Regions from separate parts of the Halobacillus sp. BAB-2008 genome, predicted to be linked through region 3. Evidence: riboswitches for the same ligand, from Rfam matches in the RefSeq annotation. Region 3 holds a riboswitch; each other region holds the start of a gene.
The links. Region 3 has a riboswitch for S-adenosylmethionine ahead of D479_RS17850 (Na+/H+ antiporter NhaC family protein). Riboswitches for the same ligand answer to the same signal wherever they lie in the genome.
Positions count from the first base shown of each region.

Region 1 (4,842 bases), on a different contig from region 3:
GATCTTTACACGGGGTGCCTTTATAGAGCTTGGTGCTCCTTCTTTATTTCCTGAAGCAGGACTTGGTCCAGCAGCAGGGTCAATCCTGTCTGACTTAACGCCTTGGCTCCTTTCATGAGCGCTTCGTCTCCCGCTTTCGAGCGGGCAGCTTCCCGAAACTCGTCCGTATGAGCAACAAGCGAGTCCGGGCCTATTTTGATATATGGATGAAGGGTAGGAATGACTTGGCTGACATTGCCTGCATCGGATGAACCGAGACCTTTACGCTCGGCATGATACACTTCGCCGAGTGCCTCGATCTTCTGCCGGAACACTTCATCAAACGTTGGGGTTACTTTAAAATTATCTACTCCGTTTTGAATGCGCGTCATTTTGTAATCCGCGCCTGTGATTCTCGCCGCACCTGCAGCGATTTCTTCGACCCTGCGTGTTACTTCATCACATGCTTCCCGCGTTGCTGCTCGTAAATAAAACCTCGCCCGGGCATAATCCGGAACGATATTAGGTGCCTGACCGCCATCCAAGATGACTCCATGGATCCGCACGTCATCCGGAACATGCTGGCGCAGGGCATTGATCCCGTTGTACAGTTGAATGACTCCATCCAAGGCGTTGATCCCGTCGTGCGGGTTGCTTGCCGCATGTGCACTTTTTCCGAAGAATTCAAAATCGACAGGATCGACGGCCAGCGTAGGCGCCGATCCCGACGTCCTCCCCATCGGATGAACCATCATACAGACATCTAAATCCTGGACGAGTCCGTGGCGGACGAATGTTCCTTTCGCGCTGCCGTTCGGTCCGCCTTCTTCTGCCGGTGTGCCGAGTACGACGACATCTCCTCCGGTTTGACTGATCAATTCCCCTAATGCAATGGCAGCCGCACAAGAGGCTGTGCCGATAATATTGTGTCCGCATGCATGACCAAGACCCGGCAGGGCATCATATTCTGCCAAAAACCCGATTTTAGGCCCGGGAACACCAGAGCTTTTCACCGCACGGAAGGCCGTTTCATGTTCTGGAATATTCCGATCGACGACAAACCCTTCCTTTTCTAAAAGAGTGGTCAGCGTATCTGCAGCGAAATATTCCTCGTTGCCTATTTCCGGGCGTTCATGAATGCTGTGACTGATGGATAGGTATTCTCCCCGCTTCCCTTCTATCTTTTGCTCAAGAAGGGCGGAAAGAGAAGTTGCTGTGTCTGCAGTCATTTCCTCCACTCCTTTACCAGCCGATATCTTCCAATGGGACAAATGTCGGAATAAGGGAATCGTTATATGTTTTCTTAATATGATCCGCTACATCCTCTTCTTGATAAAGCTCAACGATTTTCTGATAGACTTCTTTATCTGCTTCATCGGCACGAGCCGCAATGATGTTGATATAAGGTTGAGCGGTTTCATCCTCAATATAGACAGCGTCTTCCACCGGTACAAATCCTGCTTCAACCGCGACTCCATTATTAATGACGGATGCAGCGACATCGGGAAGGACACGTGGTGTCTGGGCAGCAACAATCGGTTCAAATTTCAAGTTCTTCGGATTATCTTCAATGATATCGAGCGATCCATTTCCGTCGAAATCTTCCGGTAGACCGATCAGACCCGCCTGCTCAAGGAGAAGCAGAGCGCGCCCCATGTTCGTTGCTTCTTTCGGGACAGCGATGGAACTTCCATCAGGAATGTCCTTTACATCTTTATATTTTTCGGAATAGACACCCATCGGAGCAATGATCGTCGTACCGATCGGCTTCAAGTCTAAATCGTGCTCTTCTATGAAGGAATCAAAATACGACACCGTCTGGAAAGCGTTCAAATCGATATCTCCATCAGCAAGTGCCATGTTCGGGCGCACGTAGTCCGCGAATTCAACCAGTTCAATGTCAATATTCTCTTTCTCTGCTTTCTCCTGGACTTTCTCCCAAATCGGGACGCCGGAACCATTCAGGCCTACCTTCACTTTCGTCTTCTCACCAGAGGCTGCGTCGCCTTCACTGGAGCACCCTGCTAATACAAAACTGATGATTGCGATGAAACTTAAAATAAATCCCCACTTTTTCATAATAATATCCCCCTGTTATTGTCTACGTATTTTTCTTGATATAAAGTTTCCAACCGTCTGCGTAAGCTGCACAATCAGTACGAGCAATAGGACCGTTGCAATCATAATATCTGTTTCAAAGCGTTGATAGCCGTAAGAGATGGCCAAATCTCCCAAACCTCCGCCTCCAACAAAGCCCGCCATGGCGGAAGCACCGACGAGACCGATCGTTGCAATCGTCAAGTTAAGAATGATAGAACTCAATGCTTCTGGTATATAAACACGACGTATGATCTGCCACGGTGTCGCTCCCATCGCTTCTGCTGCTTCGATGACTCCTGGTTTCACTTCGAGCAAGCTGCTTTCCACAAGCCTCGCTATGTACGGAGCAGAGAAGATGACGAGCGGAACGACAGCTGCTGCTGTCCCGATCGATGAACCGACAAGCAGACGTGTAAACGGCAGGATCGCTACGAGCAATATGATGAACGGAATGGAACGGAAGAAGTTCACAACCGCACTTAATCCGTTAAAGAACGGTTTATTTTGAAGCAGCCCTCCCTGTCTCGTAACAACGAGAAGTATTCCAAGCGGCAGGCCGATAAGCGCTGCTGCCAGGAGGGATATACCGACCATGACAAGGGTCTGGTATGTCGCTTCCCATATTTTCGGCCAAAAATCCATCAAATTAACCTGCATGTGCAGTCACCTCCTGTACCGTTACGGTTTGTTGGATATGGTGGATCGCTTTAAGAATTTCTTTCGCATCCCCTTGGAACTCCACGACTAAATGACCGAATGGAATACCCTGCAGTTCCGTAATCTGTCCGAACAGTACATTTACTTCCACATCAAAACGTTTTGCCACCTGTGAGAGGACCGGCTGTCCTGCGCTTTCCTCCACAAAGGTGATCCGGTAGATATTCCCGGAGGCATGGCGCTTTTCGATGCCGTCTAGAATAGACGCGGGTATATCATTCTCCATCACCGTCCTTACGAAATTCTTGGTTGTCGGATGCTGCGGATTGGAGAAAAGGTCGAAAATGGATCCACTCTCCATGACACGTCCGTTTTCCATCACTGCTATCCTGTCACACACCTCACGGACGACATTCATTTCGTGAGTGATCATCAGAATCGTAATGCCGTACTCGTCCCTCACCTTCTTCAAAAGTTCCAGGATTGACTTGGTTGTCTCCGGATCGAGAGCGGACGTTGCTTCGTCACATAATAGAATATCAGGGGAGGTCGCCAAAGCTCGGGCGATACCGACCCGCTGTTTCTGCCCGCCGGACAGCTGGTCCGGGTAATGATTTGCCTTTTCAGACAGACCGACGAAGGCTAGAATTTCCTTCACCCTTTGATCTATCTCTTTCTTCGGCGTACCGACAAGAGATAATGGAAATGCCACGTTATGGTGGACGGTTTTGGACTCCAGCAGATTAAAATGCTGAAAGATCATTCCGATGCGCTTCCGGACTGTCCTTAAATCCGGTTTGGACAGCTTCGTCAAATCCTCTCCATTGACGACGACCCTTCCTTCTGTCGGCCGTTCCAATAAATTAACAAGACGGACGAGCGTGCTTTTTCCAGCGCCGCTGAAACCGATGACTCCGAAGATTTCCCCTTTATGTATCGTCAAATCGACACGGTCGACGGCACGCAGTTCTTTCCCTTCGTGCTGATACACTTTCGATACGTTTTCAAACTGGATCATCGAATCCCTCCTATGCTTTCCTAAACAAAAAGAGCCTCTCTTCTTATAAAACAAGAAGAGAGGCTCACACGTATGTATATGAGATCCGTCTCTCCTCATCTGTCACGCCCACAGGCGTGCTGGAGTTGGCACAGTTTCTGACGGAGACATCCGTTCAGATCCGCTGCCGAGGTTTCAAAGGGCCAGTCCCTCCACCTCTCTAGATAAGAAGATCGATTCCATTCGTTATTCAATTATGTCACTGGTGAAAATGATAATACAGCCTCATCCACCTTGTCAATTCCATTTGTAACTTTTCTCAGAAAAATGGAGAAATTCAGATTCCATAGATACCTTAAAGGGTATGTATAGCCATAAATCAGGAAATTAAAAAGGAGGATTCTATGTTTCATTATACAGTTGAAACGAAGAAGAGTGTCGAGGATGCAGTGGAAAGCCTGGAACAACAGCTGAGTCTGGAGCAGTTCGGGGTCTTATGGAAGTTCAATGTCAAAGATAAGCTGACGGAAAAAGGATTGGACTTCCATCAGGAATTTCGTATTCTTGAAGTGTGTAATCCGAAAGAAGCAGAAAACATCCTATCCGAGAATACCCTTGCCGGTTATTTTCTCCCTTGTAAAATGGTCGTATATGATGAGCAGGGTAAAACAAAGATCGGAATGCCGAAGCCGACTGCTCTCGTAAGTCCCATTGGTGATGCTGCCGTTCAATCACTCGCCTCCGATATCGAGGAACGGTTGATTCACTGTATAAGCAAAAGCGTGTGAAATTAGATCCCTGGTCAGGGTTCACCCATCCGCACTCTACCAGGGATCTCCATTTAATGCTCGATAGGCGGAATTTTCGGATCCGTACCTTTCAACGAGTAGTGAAAAGACCCCCGGTTGGTTACCGCTCCGTAGAAGATATCCGAAACCGCATGGGGAGTGATCTGTTTCTCTACCCACGCTTCTGTCTTTTCCATACGCGCTATCATATCCTTTTGCAAAATACCGTCCATAATCAAGGGGACGTCATAACCCCCACCCCTATTCCATATACCTATGTCTTCTCTAGTAACGGGCTCTTTTCCCTGCTTCAATTGCACC
Region 1 is NZ_ANPF01000072.1:5,331-10,172, forward strand. Features, by position in the region: gene D479_RS15725 (M20 family metallopeptidase) at 21-1,208, opposite strand; gene D479_RS15730 (MetQ/NlpA family ABC transporter substrate-binding protein) at 1,222-2,058, opposite strand; gene D479_RS15735 (methionine ABC transporter permease) at 2,074-2,736, opposite strand; gene D479_RS15740 (methionine ABC transporter ATP-binding protein) at 2,726-3,754, opposite strand; SAM riboswitch class I at 3,847-3,964, opposite strand; gene D479_RS15745 (DUF302 domain-containing protein) at 4,138-4,521, shown strand; gene D479_RS15750 (YetF domain-containing protein) at 4,575-4,842, opposite strand, start outside.
Region 1: linked by a shared signal. The riboswitch ahead of D479_RS15740 (methionine ABC transporter ATP-binding protein) and the one ahead of D479_RS17850 (Na+/H+ antiporter NhaC family protein) in region 3 are both predicted to bind S-adenosylmethionine.

Region 2 (4,842 bases), on a different contig from region 3:
TTGCCTTGCCGTTCCAAATGGAAATCTTTGCGTTTCTTATTGAAGCAGTATTCATGTCGATCTATTTGTATGCAGCGGACAGACTCCCGCCTTCCTTAAGACTTACCAGTATTATATTCGTAGCTCTTGGAGCGACCGCTTCAGCGATTCTCATCACAGACGTGCATGCGTGGATGAACACTCCAGCCGGCTTCCGTATTACACCGGACGGCGAAGTGACGGATGTGGACACATGGGCGGCCTTCTTCAATCCGAGTTTCGGAGTGACCGCGATTCACACGACCCTATCCGCTTATATGACCGTAGCTTTCTTAGTAGCTTCCATTGCCGCTTTGCGTCTCATGAGGAAAAACATTTCATTAAAAGAACGAAAATACCATAAGAAAGCGCTGATGATCGCCATCTACTTCGGTGCTCTTACTTCTCTCGCCACAGCGATTAACGGACACGAAACAGCCCAAGTATTATATGAAAATAATCCACGCAAGCTTGCAGCAGCAGAAGGTTTGTTTGAAACGACCCGCTATGCACCGCTTTCGATCGGTGGATATACATCGGCAGCTGAAGAGCGGGTCAAATATGCCATTGAAATACCCGGCGGTCTAAGTTTTCTTGCAGGAGACCGATTTGACACGGAAGTCATGGGATTGAACGAATGGCCGGAAGAATTGTGGCCCCCTTTATACGTCCACATCCTTTTTAATGTCATGGTGGGAATCGGCAGCGTCTTGATATTTGTAGCGATGATCGCCCTTTTCTGGAAGCATGTTCTCAAGCGGGAGTTCCCGAGCTGGCTTCTCGCTTTGTTCGTCGTAAGCGGTCCCCTTGCGATGATTGCAATTGAAAGCGGTTGGTGCTTCAGCTGTATAGGAAGACAACCTTGGACCATTACCGATGTACTCCGGACCGGGGATGCGGCGACAAAATCCAGCAGTGTCGGATTTCTGTTCTATTTATTCATTACGCTCTATATCACCCTGTTGTTCGTCACCGGCTTCGTCCTTCGTTATTATTTCAAGAAGCATCCAGTGACCAAAGATCTGGAACCTTCAGAAACCACTTAGAAAGGAGAGGGATGAGTAATGGAAGCATCTACATTGGCGGTTACTATCTTATGGAGTTTACTATTTGTCTACGCTATGCTGGGTTCCCTCGACTTCGGGGCCGGTTTCTGGGGAATGATTTACAGTAAGAGCAGGCAAACCGGCGCCTCTCAGATTGCCAACCGGTTCTTATCACCGACATGGGAAGTAACCAACGTTTTTCTCGTCATTTTCGTTGTCTCCGTTGTAACCTTCTTCCCATTTGCAACGACGCTCTTAGGAAGTATTCTGCTCGTCCCGGTCGCTCTGGGTATTTTGCTCTTGACCATCCGAACGACGTTCATGGTTTTTCAGCACCATACCGATCGATTTAAGAATACGCTTCGTATCACATCGGGATTCACAGGGTTGATCATTCCGGCGCTGCTCGTCAGTATCCTCCCTATCACATTAGGAGGATTCATCGACTTCGATAATGATTACCCCCGCCTCCATTATGGAGAGCTTCTGTCCCACCCTACTTTATATATGCATATCGCTTTCGGGTTGACGACGGAATTATTCATCTCGGCCGTCTTCTTGATGGATTATGCAAAAGAGGCAGACGATTGGAAGGCGTATCACACGTTCCGGAAGCATGCCATTTGGCTTGGACCGGTCAGTATTGCCGTGGCCATGTTGACCATCGGTACCTTCCCGGAAGAGGCGGCATGGATCGTTGACAATATCCAGGCGAACTGGTTTACGTTCGGATTATCTGTTCTTTTCTTCCTGATCGGCTATACATTTTTGTTCATCCGCCGGAAGAATGGACAGCGTGGACTATCACGACTTGCCGTCCTTGCGATCATCATTCAATACGGCATCGCTATCTATGCCTATGGCAATGCGCACCTCCCCTATCTGATTTATCCTGATTTGACTATAGAAGAAGGATTCACAAATCCGGACATCTTTTATCAGATGCTTGTCGTCTACGGTATTGGATTCGGAATTCTGATTCCTGCTTTCATCCTGTTCTGGCGCTTGTTCCTGAAAGACCGCCGTTACTTGAAACAGGAATAGAAGAGCGGCAGCTTAAGCTGCCGTTCTTTTTTATATCGTTATCCTTAGGACCGTACGGGGTACATAGAGACAAAGAGAGGTGAAACTATGAAGAAGTTGACCAATCAATACTTAGAGGAAGCAATCGAAGACAGCAAACCGTACGCTTCCCATGGAAATGTCAATATGACCATTCCTCATTTCGATGAAACAATCAAAGATCACTTAAGTGTTTCCATCCTCACAACACACGGGGAGTCCTATTCCGCCGGTGGAGACAATCAGCACATTCCTATGCAGAGCACTTCCAAAATCATCGGCCTCATGCTTGCCCTCCAGGATTTCGGGAAAGACCGCGTCTTCCAAACCGTAGGAATGGAACCGATGGGTGATTTCTTCAACTCGATCAGTCAACTGGAATCACATGTGAACCACAAACCGTTTAATCCAATGATCAACGCAGGAGCTATTGCTGTCGCCTCTCTCATTAAGGGGCAGAATACGGAAACCCGCTTCGACCGGTACCTTACTTTCCTTCGCCGCATCACAAGTAATGATCAGCTGGAGATGAGTGAAGAAGTCTACGAAGCAGAAATAGGCAACGGAGCAAGAAACCGATCTCTCGCATACTTTATGCAAAGCAACGGGACACTCGTGACAGATGTAGAAGAAGCACTCGACCTTTACTTCCGAATGAATGCAGTCATGATGTGCTGTACAGACTTCGCGAAGGTAGGACTCTTTCTGGCAAAAGGCGGCGAAGACCCCGCAAGCGGAGAGCGGCTGATCCCACCCCACCATCTTCGGACTGTGAAGGCGATCATGATGACTTCCGGCATGTACAATTCATCCGGCCACTATGCAGTAGAAGCAGGGTTCCCCTGCAAAAGCGGTGTATCCGGCAGCATCATCGGTTCCGTCCCCGGCCGGATGGGAATCGGTGTCGTCGGGCCTGCCATTGATAAGAAGGGGAACAGCACAGCCGGCGGAGCCTTAATCAAAAAATTGTCCAAAGATCTCGGCTTAAATATGTTCGGGGTGGAAAATACAGATGCAGAGGAGGAACATAATGGCGTTTGACTACGATCTTGATTTCGACCATATCAATTTCAAAGAAAACCCGGAAAAGTACCGGGTCGGTAAAGGAGAGCAGGGGGTCCTCCTTGTCGAGCCTTACAAGAGTGAGATCCTGCCGAATTGGCGATTCAAAACACCGGAAATTGCTAAAGAATCTTCCGAGAAGATATATGAGCAATTCCTTGAATATAAGAAAGCAGAAGATATTGTAGGTATGGATATGGCCCGTAAATTCCTCCAGATGGGATACACACGCTCCAGACGATACGCCAATTATAAAGGCGGAAAAAAGTACGGCGATGACGGTAAGGTGAACGAACGGCAGATCGATGAAGAAAAAGCGGAATCGGCACGCATCTTTGAAGAAAAATGGAAGCTGGTGCGTGAAGATGAAGAGTATCTGAAGCAAAAAAGGAGACACCAAGAAAAATACGGATAAAAGTAAAAAATTTCTACAAGGTATATTGTCAAAAGTTTCTGAGTAGTGTAAAGTAGTCAACAACATTTACATTTATACAATTGAATCTCTTATCAAGAGAGGCAGAGGGACTGGCCCTGTGAAGCCTCAGCAACCCCTGGTCTAACCAGAAAGGTGCTAACTCCAGCAAGTTGTCTATTCAACTTGGAAGATAAGAAGAAGAACGGAAACGTCAAAGTCTTCTTATCTAAGAAGGCTTTTTTTATTTATATACAAGATTACTAGAAATGAGGAATGTTCACATGTGTCCGCACACTGATACTAAATTCGTCCAAACTGGAAACCAGAAAGAAGAGCCCACAGGCGCGATAAATCCCCCTGTTTATTTCTCTACCGCATACCGTCATCCCGGCTTAGGGGAATCCACAGGCTTCGATTATACCCGGACAGGAAACCCGACCAGGCAGGCTCTGGAGAAGTCCATTGCTGATATCGAAGGCGGCGAAGCCGGGTTCGCCTTCAGTTCCGGAATGGCTGCCATCCAAACGGCCCTTTCTCTATTTAAGCAAGGGGACGAAATTATCGTTTCAGAAGATCTATACGGCGGGACATACCGACTCTTCGAGCATATGAAAGAACGCTACGGCCTGAATTTCCACTACTGTGACAGCAAAGAGCTGGATAATTTGACTGCTTACATCAACGATCAGACCAAAGCCATTTACATTGAAACACCGACAAATCCACTAATGCATACAACAGATATCCGAGAGGTATCTAAACTGGCAAAAGCACACGACCTGCTTTTGCTTGTCGATAACACGCTCTATACTCCCGTCCTGCAAAAACCGCTGGAAGAAGGGGCGGATGTCGTCATCCACAGCGCAACCAAATATCTTGCGGGTCACAACGACGTACTTGCAGGTATTCTTGTCAGTAAAGGAAAACAGGTCAACGAAACGCTGGAGTTCCATCAGAATACATCCGGCGCCGTCCTTTCCCCACTTGATTCGTGGCTGCTTATGCGCGGAATGAAGACCCTTCCGCTGCGAATGAGGCAGCATGAAACAAACGCGAAAGCCGTTGTGGATTATTTAAAAGAGCACCCTGCGGTAACAGACGTCTTCTATCCGGGGCGAGGCGGAATGATTTCTTTCCGTCTGCAGCATGAGCAGTGGATCGACCCGTTTCTGCGCAGCCTGAACTTGATATGTTTTGCAGAAAGTCTCGGGGGGGTTGAAAGCTTTATTACGTATCCGG
Region 2 is NZ_ANPF01000023.1:3,949-8,790, forward strand. Features, by position in the region: gene D479_RS06175 (cytochrome ubiquinol oxidase subunit I) at 1-1,064, shown strand, start outside; gene D479_RS06180 (cytochrome d ubiquinol oxidase subunit II) at 1,083-2,108, shown strand; gene glsA (glutaminase A) at 2,196-3,167, shown strand; gene D479_RS06190 (DUF4385 domain-containing protein) at 3,157-3,603, shown strand; SAM riboswitch class I at 3,690-3,800, shown strand; gene D479_RS06195 (methionine biosynthesis PLP-dependent protein) at 3,870-4,842, shown strand, end outside.
Region 2: linked by a shared signal. The riboswitch ahead of D479_RS06195 (methionine biosynthesis PLP-dependent protein) and the one ahead of D479_RS17850 (Na+/H+ antiporter NhaC family protein) in region 3 are both predicted to bind S-adenosylmethionine.

Region 3 (4,842 bases):
CGGTCATGATCATCGTGTTAGCAGTCTTTCTTTTCCTGCTTGTCACCTTGGCAGCTGTTTTTAACGGGAAGTATAAGGGTGCAAGTGTCAAGATGGCTAAGACCGGCCATTTGATCTTCCTCGTATTTGGGTGCGTGTTAGTACTCTCGACAATTTTCACCTTCTTCCTGCCTGATCCCATGCCAGGGGAAGCGGCGAGTTCGTCGGATATCGACGATGCTATGTACAGCCATTTGTTAGAGGGAAACCTTGATCAGATAGACGAGGCATACCTTTTAGATGAGCGTACCTTCTCCTTTGGAGGGAAAACGCTGAACGTGAAAGTGAGCCCTCCCGGCGGGCTTGGTACGTCCGTTATCGTAGAAAAAGTAGAGTCGAAAAAGAACATACACCTCTATCAGTATCGGTCACCTATGGTCGTAAATGGCTGGCAGATCCCTGTCAAAGAGGAGCCTGTGGTAACCTTTGAGAACCAGGGGCTGGTCGTAACCTCCGGCGAACAAGTAACGAAGACTTTCTATCAGTTCGATCCTTCTTTTCCTTTCCGACAATTCTCTGAAGGAAAGAACACAGGCGGCAGCAGTATGTCCTCCGGCATGTCGGTCCTGTATTTACAAATTCCTGAGAACATGACGGTGGAAGCGGATGACGAAGTGTATGTTACAGAAGTGGAATCTTGAATCGGTGAGTTTTACTTAACGGAGAACAGATGAGTACAGGCTCAGGTATCACCTAATAAACATAGCAATTCCTACAGACGAAGAATCAAAAAAGCGCGGGTATCTGCCCGCGCTTTTTTGATTCTTTTTACTTTTTTCACACATATGGGCAGAAGTTCATAACTTAGCACAAGAGGTGGTGGCACATGAAAGAATCGGAAAGGATTGCTGCACAGGATCCTTTGCTCAATGAACAGCAAGAATGGAGAAAAAGGCGTATACGTCAACGGTTCAAACAAACACTTACCATAGCTTCCCCGGTGTTTATTCTGTTGCTTTGGGAAATCTTGTCCCGTACAGGCTTGATGGATGCCCGTTTTTTCCCGCCTCCTACGCAAATCGTGGGAACCTTTTGGTTGATGGCAGGGAGCGGAGAACTGTTCAGCCATGTTGGAATCTCATTATATCGTATTTTTGCAGGATTCCTTCTCGGAGTGATCCCTGCTATTGCAATCGGACTGCTGATGGGTTTGTATGGTCCAATCCGGCATTTCCTGTCGCCTTTGATCATGGCTCTCATGCCGATTCCAACACTTGCTCTCCTGCCGATCATCATCATTCTGTTCGGAGTAGGGGAAGTTTCCAAGGTGGTGACGATCGCAGGAAGTGTCTTCTTTCCGGTAGTCATCAATACAGTTGCCGGTGTCATCAACATCGACAGAATATATTTGGACGTAGCAAAGAATTACGGAGCAGATTCGAAACAGTTTTTCTTCAAAATCGCTCTCCCGGGTTCCTTACCGGTCATGCTTGAAGGGATTCAAATGGGGCAGGCGATCGCCTTACTTACGATAGTGGCAGCGGAAATGATGGGAGCGAATTCCGGTATCGGCTACTTAATCTGGACCTCCTATAAGGCATTCATGTTGAAAGAAATGTTTGTAGGGCTCGTACTCATCTCGTTCTTCGGCTATTTATTCTCATTAATCTTGAGAGGACTGCAAAGTAAATTACTCCCTTGGCGTTGATGAAGGAGAAAGGGGAAGGTGGAATGGATGCGAAAATTTCCATCAGGGATTTGACGAAAGTATTTTATAAAAAGGAAAGCAGAGTCACAGCATTGGAAGGAATCAATCTGGATATTGCCGATGGAGAGTTCGTCTGTTTAGTCGGACCGAGCGGGTGCGGAAAAACGACACTGCTCAGAATTCTAGCCGATTTGGAAACACCGAGTTCCGGGTCATTCACCATCGCAAGAGCAAAGGAAGACCGGCCACTTCAGTCGATGGTCTTCCAGGAACGGGGGGTGATTCCGTGGCTGACCGTGGAGGGTAACGTCAGTTTTGGTTTGAAAATGCGTCGTGTACCAGCGGCGGTCATCAAGGAACGGACCGCGTATTATTTAGAAAAAGTAGGGCTGGAGCGTTTCGCCAAGCTTTACCCTAGAGAGCTTTCCGGAGGAATGAAACAACGGGTGAGCATTGCCAGAGCATTCGCAAATGACCCGGAAATATTGTTGATGGATGAACCGTTCGCAGCATTGGATGAACAGAATAAATTCATCCTGCAGGAAGAATTACTCAACATCTGGGCCGAAACGAAAAAAACGGTCCTCTTCATTACACATAGTATCGATGAAGCACTCCTGCTCAGCGACCGGATTCTCTTGATGAGTGCCCAGCCGGGGAGGATTGTAAAGGAAAAACGAATCGAGCTCCCCAGACCAAGAAATATGGAGCAGGTCAGGGCTGACCCTGTCATGGCGGAACAATTCGTGGAGGTCTGGAATCATCTTCAGGAAGAAGTGCAACGATCAAGGATTTAAGAAAGGGGAAACATCCCATGCGTAAATCATTATGGATCTTTATCTCTCTTTTTTTATTTTTGGGTATAGCAGCAGGCTGCAGTGATAAGGAGTCTGAACAAGGAAAGCAGAAAGAAACCGTATCCGGCGATCTGGCTCCGCTTGAGAAGCGTCAGAAGGTAGTTATTGCAGAGGACGGTGCGGCGTCCGGTGCAGGATTTTACATCGCGAAAGAGAAAGGATATTTCGATGACTATAACATAGACATTGAATTTACGACATTCGCCAACAGTGATGATATGCTGCCGGCGCTTGCTTCCGGTGAAGTGGACATCGCCGGCGGAGTCTCCACCGCTTCGTTCTTCAATGCGATCGCTCAGGGAATCGATGTGAAGATCATCGCTGATAAAGGGCACTATTTCGATGGCAATTCCTACTTCAGTTTTGTTATTAGAGAAGACCTTCAGGATGAAATCAAGGAGTATGCCGATTTTAAAGGAAAACGGATTGCTGTATCTTCAAAGAATGCCGTGGATGATTACATCTTCCATGAAATGCTGAAGCATGCCGGCTTGACTGAGAAGGACGTAGAGGTCGTCTTAATGTCGGATTTCGGTAATATGTTGGCCGCGATGGGGAATAAATCCATAGATGCTGCCCTGCAGATAGAGCCTTTGATAACACAGGGAGAATCGCAGGGGTTACATGTGCGGTTCGGTGATGCTACGGATTATGCTCCAGAAGCACAAATCGCGATGGTTCTAGGCTCACCGGAATTTGTTGAAGAAGAAACAGACGTATCGCTCCGCTTCATGGCTGCTTATTTGAAGGGGGTACGCGATTACAACGATGCATTTCTTCACGGCGAGGGGCTTGATGAAGTCATTGATATCATGACAAAACACACCGCTTTGAAGGATCCTGAAATATGGAAGAAAGTCGGCGTGACAGGACTGGATCCGGACGGCAGTATGTTCGTGGAGGATATTAAAGATCAGTTCGACTTTTACAACTCCAATGGTGCCATCATCGGCGATGTAGATTTCGATGAGGCTGTAGACCCTTCTCTGGCAGCCAAAGCCGTGGACATTATCGGAGAGTATGATAAAAAGTAACATTCCAAGTTTTTCTCTTGTCAGAGAGAAAAAAATGATGTAAAGTAACGAGAGACTCAATTGAATAGTTCTTATCAAGAGAAGTGGAGGAACTGGTCCTAAGAAGCTTCAGCAACCACCAACACAGTTGGCCGGTGCTAAATCCAGCAGGTTTTAGACCTGACAGATAAGAGGGGACGGAAACAAAGAAGCCTTCTTATCCTAAAGAGGGCTTCTTTTTTATTTGTTTGGCCTGGTCTTGTCTGTATCACAGAAACATTCATGAGTTCACCAAGAAGGAGGCAGAAAAGATGACAAAACCGAAAGCAAATATTTTTGCACTTATTCCATTTGTAGTATTTATTGTATTGTTCATTGGTTCAGGGATCGTGACAGGTGACTTCTACAAAATGCCTGTACTCGTCGCTCTGTTTGCAGCTATACTGGTAGCGCTGCTTATGGATCGAAAAACAGATTTTGAAACGAAAATCATGACACTCTCCAAAGGGGGAGGACACCCGAATATCATCTTGATGGTTGTGATCTTCCTGCTCGCGGGAGCATTTGCTTCCGTCGCACAGGGAATGGGGGCTGTAGATTCCACCGTCAACCTTGGCCTGAGCTACCTGCCTGGTGGATGGATGGTCGTCGGCCTGTTCGTCATTGGGTGTTTCATATCCATTTCCATGGGTACTTCCACAGGGACAGTTGTAGCTTTAGCCCCGATCGGACTTGGTGTCGCAGAACAAACAGATATTGGTGTGGCGCTGATTATGGGAGCCATTGTAAGTGGGGCTATGTTCGGGGACAACCTCTCCATCATTTCTGATACAACCATTGCAGCTGTTCGAACACAAGGCACGGAAATGAAAGAAAAGTTCAAGGCGAACTTCTTTATCGTTCTTCCGGCTGCCATAGTAACAGCGGTTATTTTTGCAGTATGGACAGCCAGTGCGAGTGCAGATCTTGGGGAAACATACTCGTATAATTTCCTTGAAGTCATTCCATATCTCGGAGTGCTCCTGTTCGCCATCCTTGGGGTAAACGTCATATTCGTTCTGATCGGCGGAACGGTAGCAGCCGGAATTGTCGGTTTGATTCTCGGTAAATTCTCGGGGATGGAACTGATTAACCTGATCGGAGACGGCTTCGCTAACATGCAGGAGTTGTCTATGATCGCTATTTTGCTCGGAGGACTTGTAGAGCTGATCCGTTACAACGGCGGAATTGAGTATCTACTGGAAGCGGTGAATAAACGTGTCCGGTCTAATCGTGGTGGAGAGTT
Region 3 is NZ_ANPF01000088.1:3,058-7,899, forward strand. Features, by position in the region: gene D479_RS17825 (hypothetical protein) at 1-9, shown strand, start outside; gene D479_RS17830 (hypothetical protein) at 6-680, shown strand; gene D479_RS17835 (ABC transporter permease) at 866-1,687, shown strand; gene D479_RS17840 (ABC transporter ATP-binding protein) at 1,711-2,484, shown strand; gene D479_RS17845 (ABC transporter substrate-binding protein) at 2,502-3,578, shown strand; SAM riboswitch class I at 3,647-3,751, shown strand; gene D479_RS17850 (Na+/H+ antiporter NhaC family protein) at 3,869-4,842, shown strand, end outside.

Region 4 (4,842 bases), on a different contig from region 3:
GCACTCAAAGAATCAGAACGGAAGACGCCGAGCATAATTTCCCTGTCTTCGTCCGGATCGACTTCTGATTTATAGCTCTCAATCGTCTTCTTATGCTCCTCGAGACGTTCCTCTGCTTCCTTCTCTTTGCCTACAGCTTTACCGATTGTTGAGAACGATTCCAGATTCTCTTCATATGTAGAGTTCCTGCTCTTTAACACAATCGTCGGTGCAATTTCCTGCAGCTGATCGTATATCGCGGAGTGACGATTCTCATCGGCGATAATCAAGTCCGGCTGCAGCGAAGCGATCACTTCCAAACTTGGCTGCTGTCTAGTTCCGACAGACGTATAGTCGATTTTCTCACCAAGCAAACCTTCCACATCGTCATCGTTCTCATGAGCGATTCCAACCGGTGTCATACCAAGCTCCCATAAGCTGTCGACAAAGGAAAATTCGAGAGCAACTACACGCTCTGGAGTTCCTTCTATCTCCGTCTTTCCCAGCTGATGTTCAATCGTTCTTGTGCCTTCCTTCGAATCTCCTTGATCTTCCTGATTTGCGGATTCAGCGCCGCATCCAGCAAGAACAAAACCGGCGATACAAAAAATAGTAACTAACCAAAACTTCGTTGCTTTCACTTTGACTACCTCCAACTTCCAACATCTATAATGATAATCATTCTTAATTAACTTCGTTAATTGTAGCAGTAATTCCCACCGTTGAAAAGCTTCCTTAGGAAAATTTTTGAACAAAAAAGCGGCCGCTTTCTTAAAAGGCCACTTAGAATAAATCAAAGGAAAGCTGCTCCGAATCCACCGTCTCTCTGTTCCTTACACCCTTTCGAGATCCATGTTTCCTAAGCTGTTTACCAGCCTCGTCTTCAGCTGTTTGCGACTCCTTCACAGCCCATAAGGTATCCCGTGCTTTCTTCGTTGCTGCTTGGATATCGATCATGGGAGCCGGATATTCCAAGGAGGCAAACGAAGGAAGCTTCCATGGCTCGTGAATGAAAGACGCAGGAATGCCGCGAAGCTCCGGAATATAAGTCCGGATAAAAGCCCCGCCCGGGTCGTGGTCGAGTCCCTGTTTGACAGGATTATAGACTCGGATGGTATGGAAACCTGTTGTACCAGCCTGCATCTGCATTTGGCTGTAATGGATTCCCGGTTCATAATCGAGGAACAACCCCGCCAGTGCACGGGCTGGTTTTCGCCAATCCAGTCTTAATGTATGACAGGCAAAGGAAACGACCATCGCCCTGGAACGAAAATTGATCCAGCCAGTCTCATGAAGGGCACGCATGGCGGCATCGATCATCGGGAATCCGGTACTTCCTTGATACCAGCGGCGGAATGCTTCTTCATTCCATTCCTCGTACACTTGATCAAAAGCAGGATTCATCGACTCTTCCGCGATTTCGGGCTCATCCTCCAAACGCTGGATGAAATGGCAGTGCCAGTAAAGACGGGACAAGAAATTCTCCAGCTGCTTTCTTTCTCCCGCATCGCTGCATGCCCTGATCTTCATCCAAGTCTGCTGGACAACGAAGCGGAGGGATATGTTTCCCCAGGCAAGATATGGAGACAGACGACTTCCAGATCGTGCTGATTTCAGTGGTTTCGATATGTGATAAGAATAGGAATGGAAGCGTACCCTTAAAAAGCTGTCCAACGTCCGATGTGCTTCTTCCACTCCTCCCTTCTGTCCTTTATCAAGCGTCGAACCGCCGACATACAGCGAGTCCAATTGGTCCAGATTCAACGTCAACACGGATTCCTTTTCCGGGACGCACGGGATTTTTTCCGGTACAGGAAAGACCGGATGCTTCATGAACTGTTCCCAGCGCTCAGAAAATCCGTCCCTTGAGTTCAAGCCACGGAAGACTCCGAATGGTTGATCTTCTTTCATGGTTAACCCCTTTTGCTTCATCCACGACCTTACTCTCTGATCCCTTGAAAACGTGACCGGTGTTCCATTTTCTTCATGCGCATGAAGAGAAAACGGGCCATATGTCTCGTATATCTCTTCCAGCACTGTTTCCATCTCCCCGACAGCGACGAATAACCGACCGCCTCTCTGCTTTAACTCCTTCTGCAGATCATGGAGGCTCTCTTTCACAAACTGATAATGGCGGGCAGACAGCTCCTGCCCCTGCCAGATGGAAGGTTCTGCAACGTAAAGCGGAAGCACCATGTCTCCCGACTGTACCGCATTATATAATGGTGCATGATCATGGAGACGAAGGTCCCGCTTGAACCAGACGACACGCAACAAAATAACCAGCTCCCGAGTAGTAATACCCTACATTCTACCTTTTTGATAGATTTTTTTCACCCGTTGATACTCGCCCCTCTCTATCCTTTTTCTAGAAAAAATTGTAGAAGAGCGGATTGACACCCTATTTTTCTCATGCTAGTATGCTTGTAATCAATCCAATAGCAATCTCTTATTCAGAGTGGTGGAGGGACTGGCCCTACGAAACCCGGCAACCGATCGATATGATTGTGGTGCTAATTCCAGCAGAGCAGATGCTCTGAAAGATAAGAGAGGTCCGTACAATCAGAACCTCTCATACAAGAGGTTCTTTTTTATTATTCAACTGAATAATCTGTTCCACAGGTGCCGGGGTGTCCCCCGGCTTAAAAGGGAAGACCGGTGAAAATCCGGCACGGTCCCGCCACTGTAATTGGGAGCGGAGCTGCAGCAGCCACTATCATAGTCGATGGGAAGGCGCAGCCCGCCGTGATCATAAGTCAGGAGACCTGCCTCTGGAACCCGCACTAGGTCCTACGAGGAATAGGCAGGTGTTGACAACGGGATTCGTCTACCCTTTTTCGACGTATCCTTCCCATGTCACTCCGTCGTCTCTCTTTGTAGGTAAGAGAGATTTTTTTATTGGATTGAAAAACAACTGCAGGAGGAATGGGAAATGAAACAAGCACGAAGTTCAGCAATTGGGTACCCGCGTATCGGGGAGAAACGGGAATGGAAGAAAGCTCTGGAGCGCTATTGGAAGAAAGATACGACAGAGCAGGAGCTTGTGGAAGAACTGACTGCCCTCCGACACAAGGATTGGAAGAAACAAAAAGAAGCAGGGCTCGATTTGATTCCGGTCGGTGACTTCAGCTATTACGACCACGTTCTGGATACATCCATCATGTTCGGGATCATTCCCGAGCGTTTTCAGGATACGGAACCCACTTCACTGGAAACGTATTTCAACATCGCCCGTGGCACAGAATCAGCGGTAGCCTCCTCCATGACAAAATGGTTTAATACCAACTATCACTATATCGTCCCGGAAATTGAAAAGGATACAAAACCGGTGCTTCTGGAGAACAGGCCGCTCCGCTATTATAAAGAGGCGAAGGAGCAGCTCGGCATTGATGGAAAACCGGTGCTGCTAGGGCCTGTGACCTACTTGAAGCTTGCCAAGGGTTTTGATAAGCAGCCGTTCGAACAAGTGCTGCAGGCACTGGTACCGCTCTACATACAAGTGCTTCAAGAATTGGCCGCAGAAGGAGCAGCTTGGGTTCAAATCGATGAGCCGATTCTTGTTACTGACTTATCGGAAGAAGACCTCCGCTTCGTTCAATCGGTTTATGACACCATTTCTAAAGAAGTGAGCGGCATCAAGCTTTTGCTTCAAACATACTTTGAAGCAGTGGAAGCTTATGATTCCGTCATTCAACTTCCTGTAGATGGCATCGGCCTTGATTTCGTGGATGATAACGGCCAAACCCTGTCCCAGCTCGCTGAACACGGCTTTCCGAACGATAAAGTATTGGCGGCGGGAGTGATTAACGGCCGAAACATCTGGCGAAACGATTGGAAACACACATGGCAGATCACGGATGCTGTCAGAAAGATCGTGCCGGAAGACCGCTTGATTCTCCAGCCTTCCACCAGCCTGCTTCACGTGCCGGTGACGACCGAATCGGAAACGAAGCTGGCATCTGACCTGAAACAGGTCCTTGCCTTCACTGATCAGAAACTGGAAGAAACGGTTCTTCTGACGAAGGGCGTCAATCAAGGAAAAGCAATCATCCTGCCGGAGGTGGAGAAACATTCCCGAAACTGGAGGTCCTTTGCGAATTCCGAAGGCCGCTCGAACGAGAACGTACAGCAGGAAGTAAAACGTTGGAAAGACAAACATCCGTCCCGTGCCTCCGAATTTTCCAATCGAAAGAAGGTACAGGAGGAAAAGTTCGCTCTGCCTCTGCTCCCGACAACGACGATCGGCAGCCTGCCCCAGACGACAGAAATCAGAAAGGCCCGCGCCAACTTCCGAAAAGGTGCATGGAGCGAAGAAACATACGATGCATTCGTAAAGGAAAGGACGGCCGAATGGATCGCCAACCAGGAAGAGGTCGGCCTCGACGTCCTTGTTCACGGCGAATTCGAGCGGAATGACATGGTAGAATATTTCGGTGAGAAGCTGAACGGTTTCGCTTTTACGGAATACGCCTGGGTGCAGTCCTACGGCTCCCGCTGTGTGAAGCCTCCCATTATATTCGGAGATGTATCTCTACCAGCTCCTATGACGGTGAAAGAGAGCGCTTATGCACAGTCATTGACCAACAAACCGGTCAAAGGGATGCTGACTGGGCCGATTACCATCCTGAATTGGTCATTCGTGCGGGAGGATATCCCTTTTGCAGAGGTTACGGAACAAATTGCTCTTGCTCTCCAAAAGGAAATCCGTGCTTTAGAAGACGCAGGCATTGGAATGATTCAAGTAGACGAGCCGGCACTACGTGAAGGGCTGCCGCTGAAATCCAATAAACAAGCGACGTACCTTGATCAATCTGTCCGCGCCTTTTTACTTGCGACCGCTGCAGCGGCAGATGAAACGCAAAT
Region 4 is NZ_ANPF01000013.1:84,868-89,709, forward strand. Features, by position in the region: gene D479_RS04115 (Fe(3+) dicitrate ABC transporter substrate-binding protein) at 1-620, opposite strand, end outside; gene D479_RS04120 (deoxyribodipyrimidine photo-lyase) at 763-2,256, opposite strand; SAM riboswitch class I at 2,426-2,529, shown strand; cobalamin riboswitch at 2,583-2,767, shown strand; gene metE (5-methyltetrahydropteroyltriglutamate--homocysteine S-methyltransferase) at 2,912-4,842, shown strand, end outside.
Region 4: linked by a shared signal. The riboswitch ahead of metE (5-methyltetrahydropteroyltriglutamate--homocysteine S-methyltransferase) and the one ahead of D479_RS17850 (Na+/H+ antiporter NhaC family protein) in region 3 are both predicted to bind S-adenosylmethionine.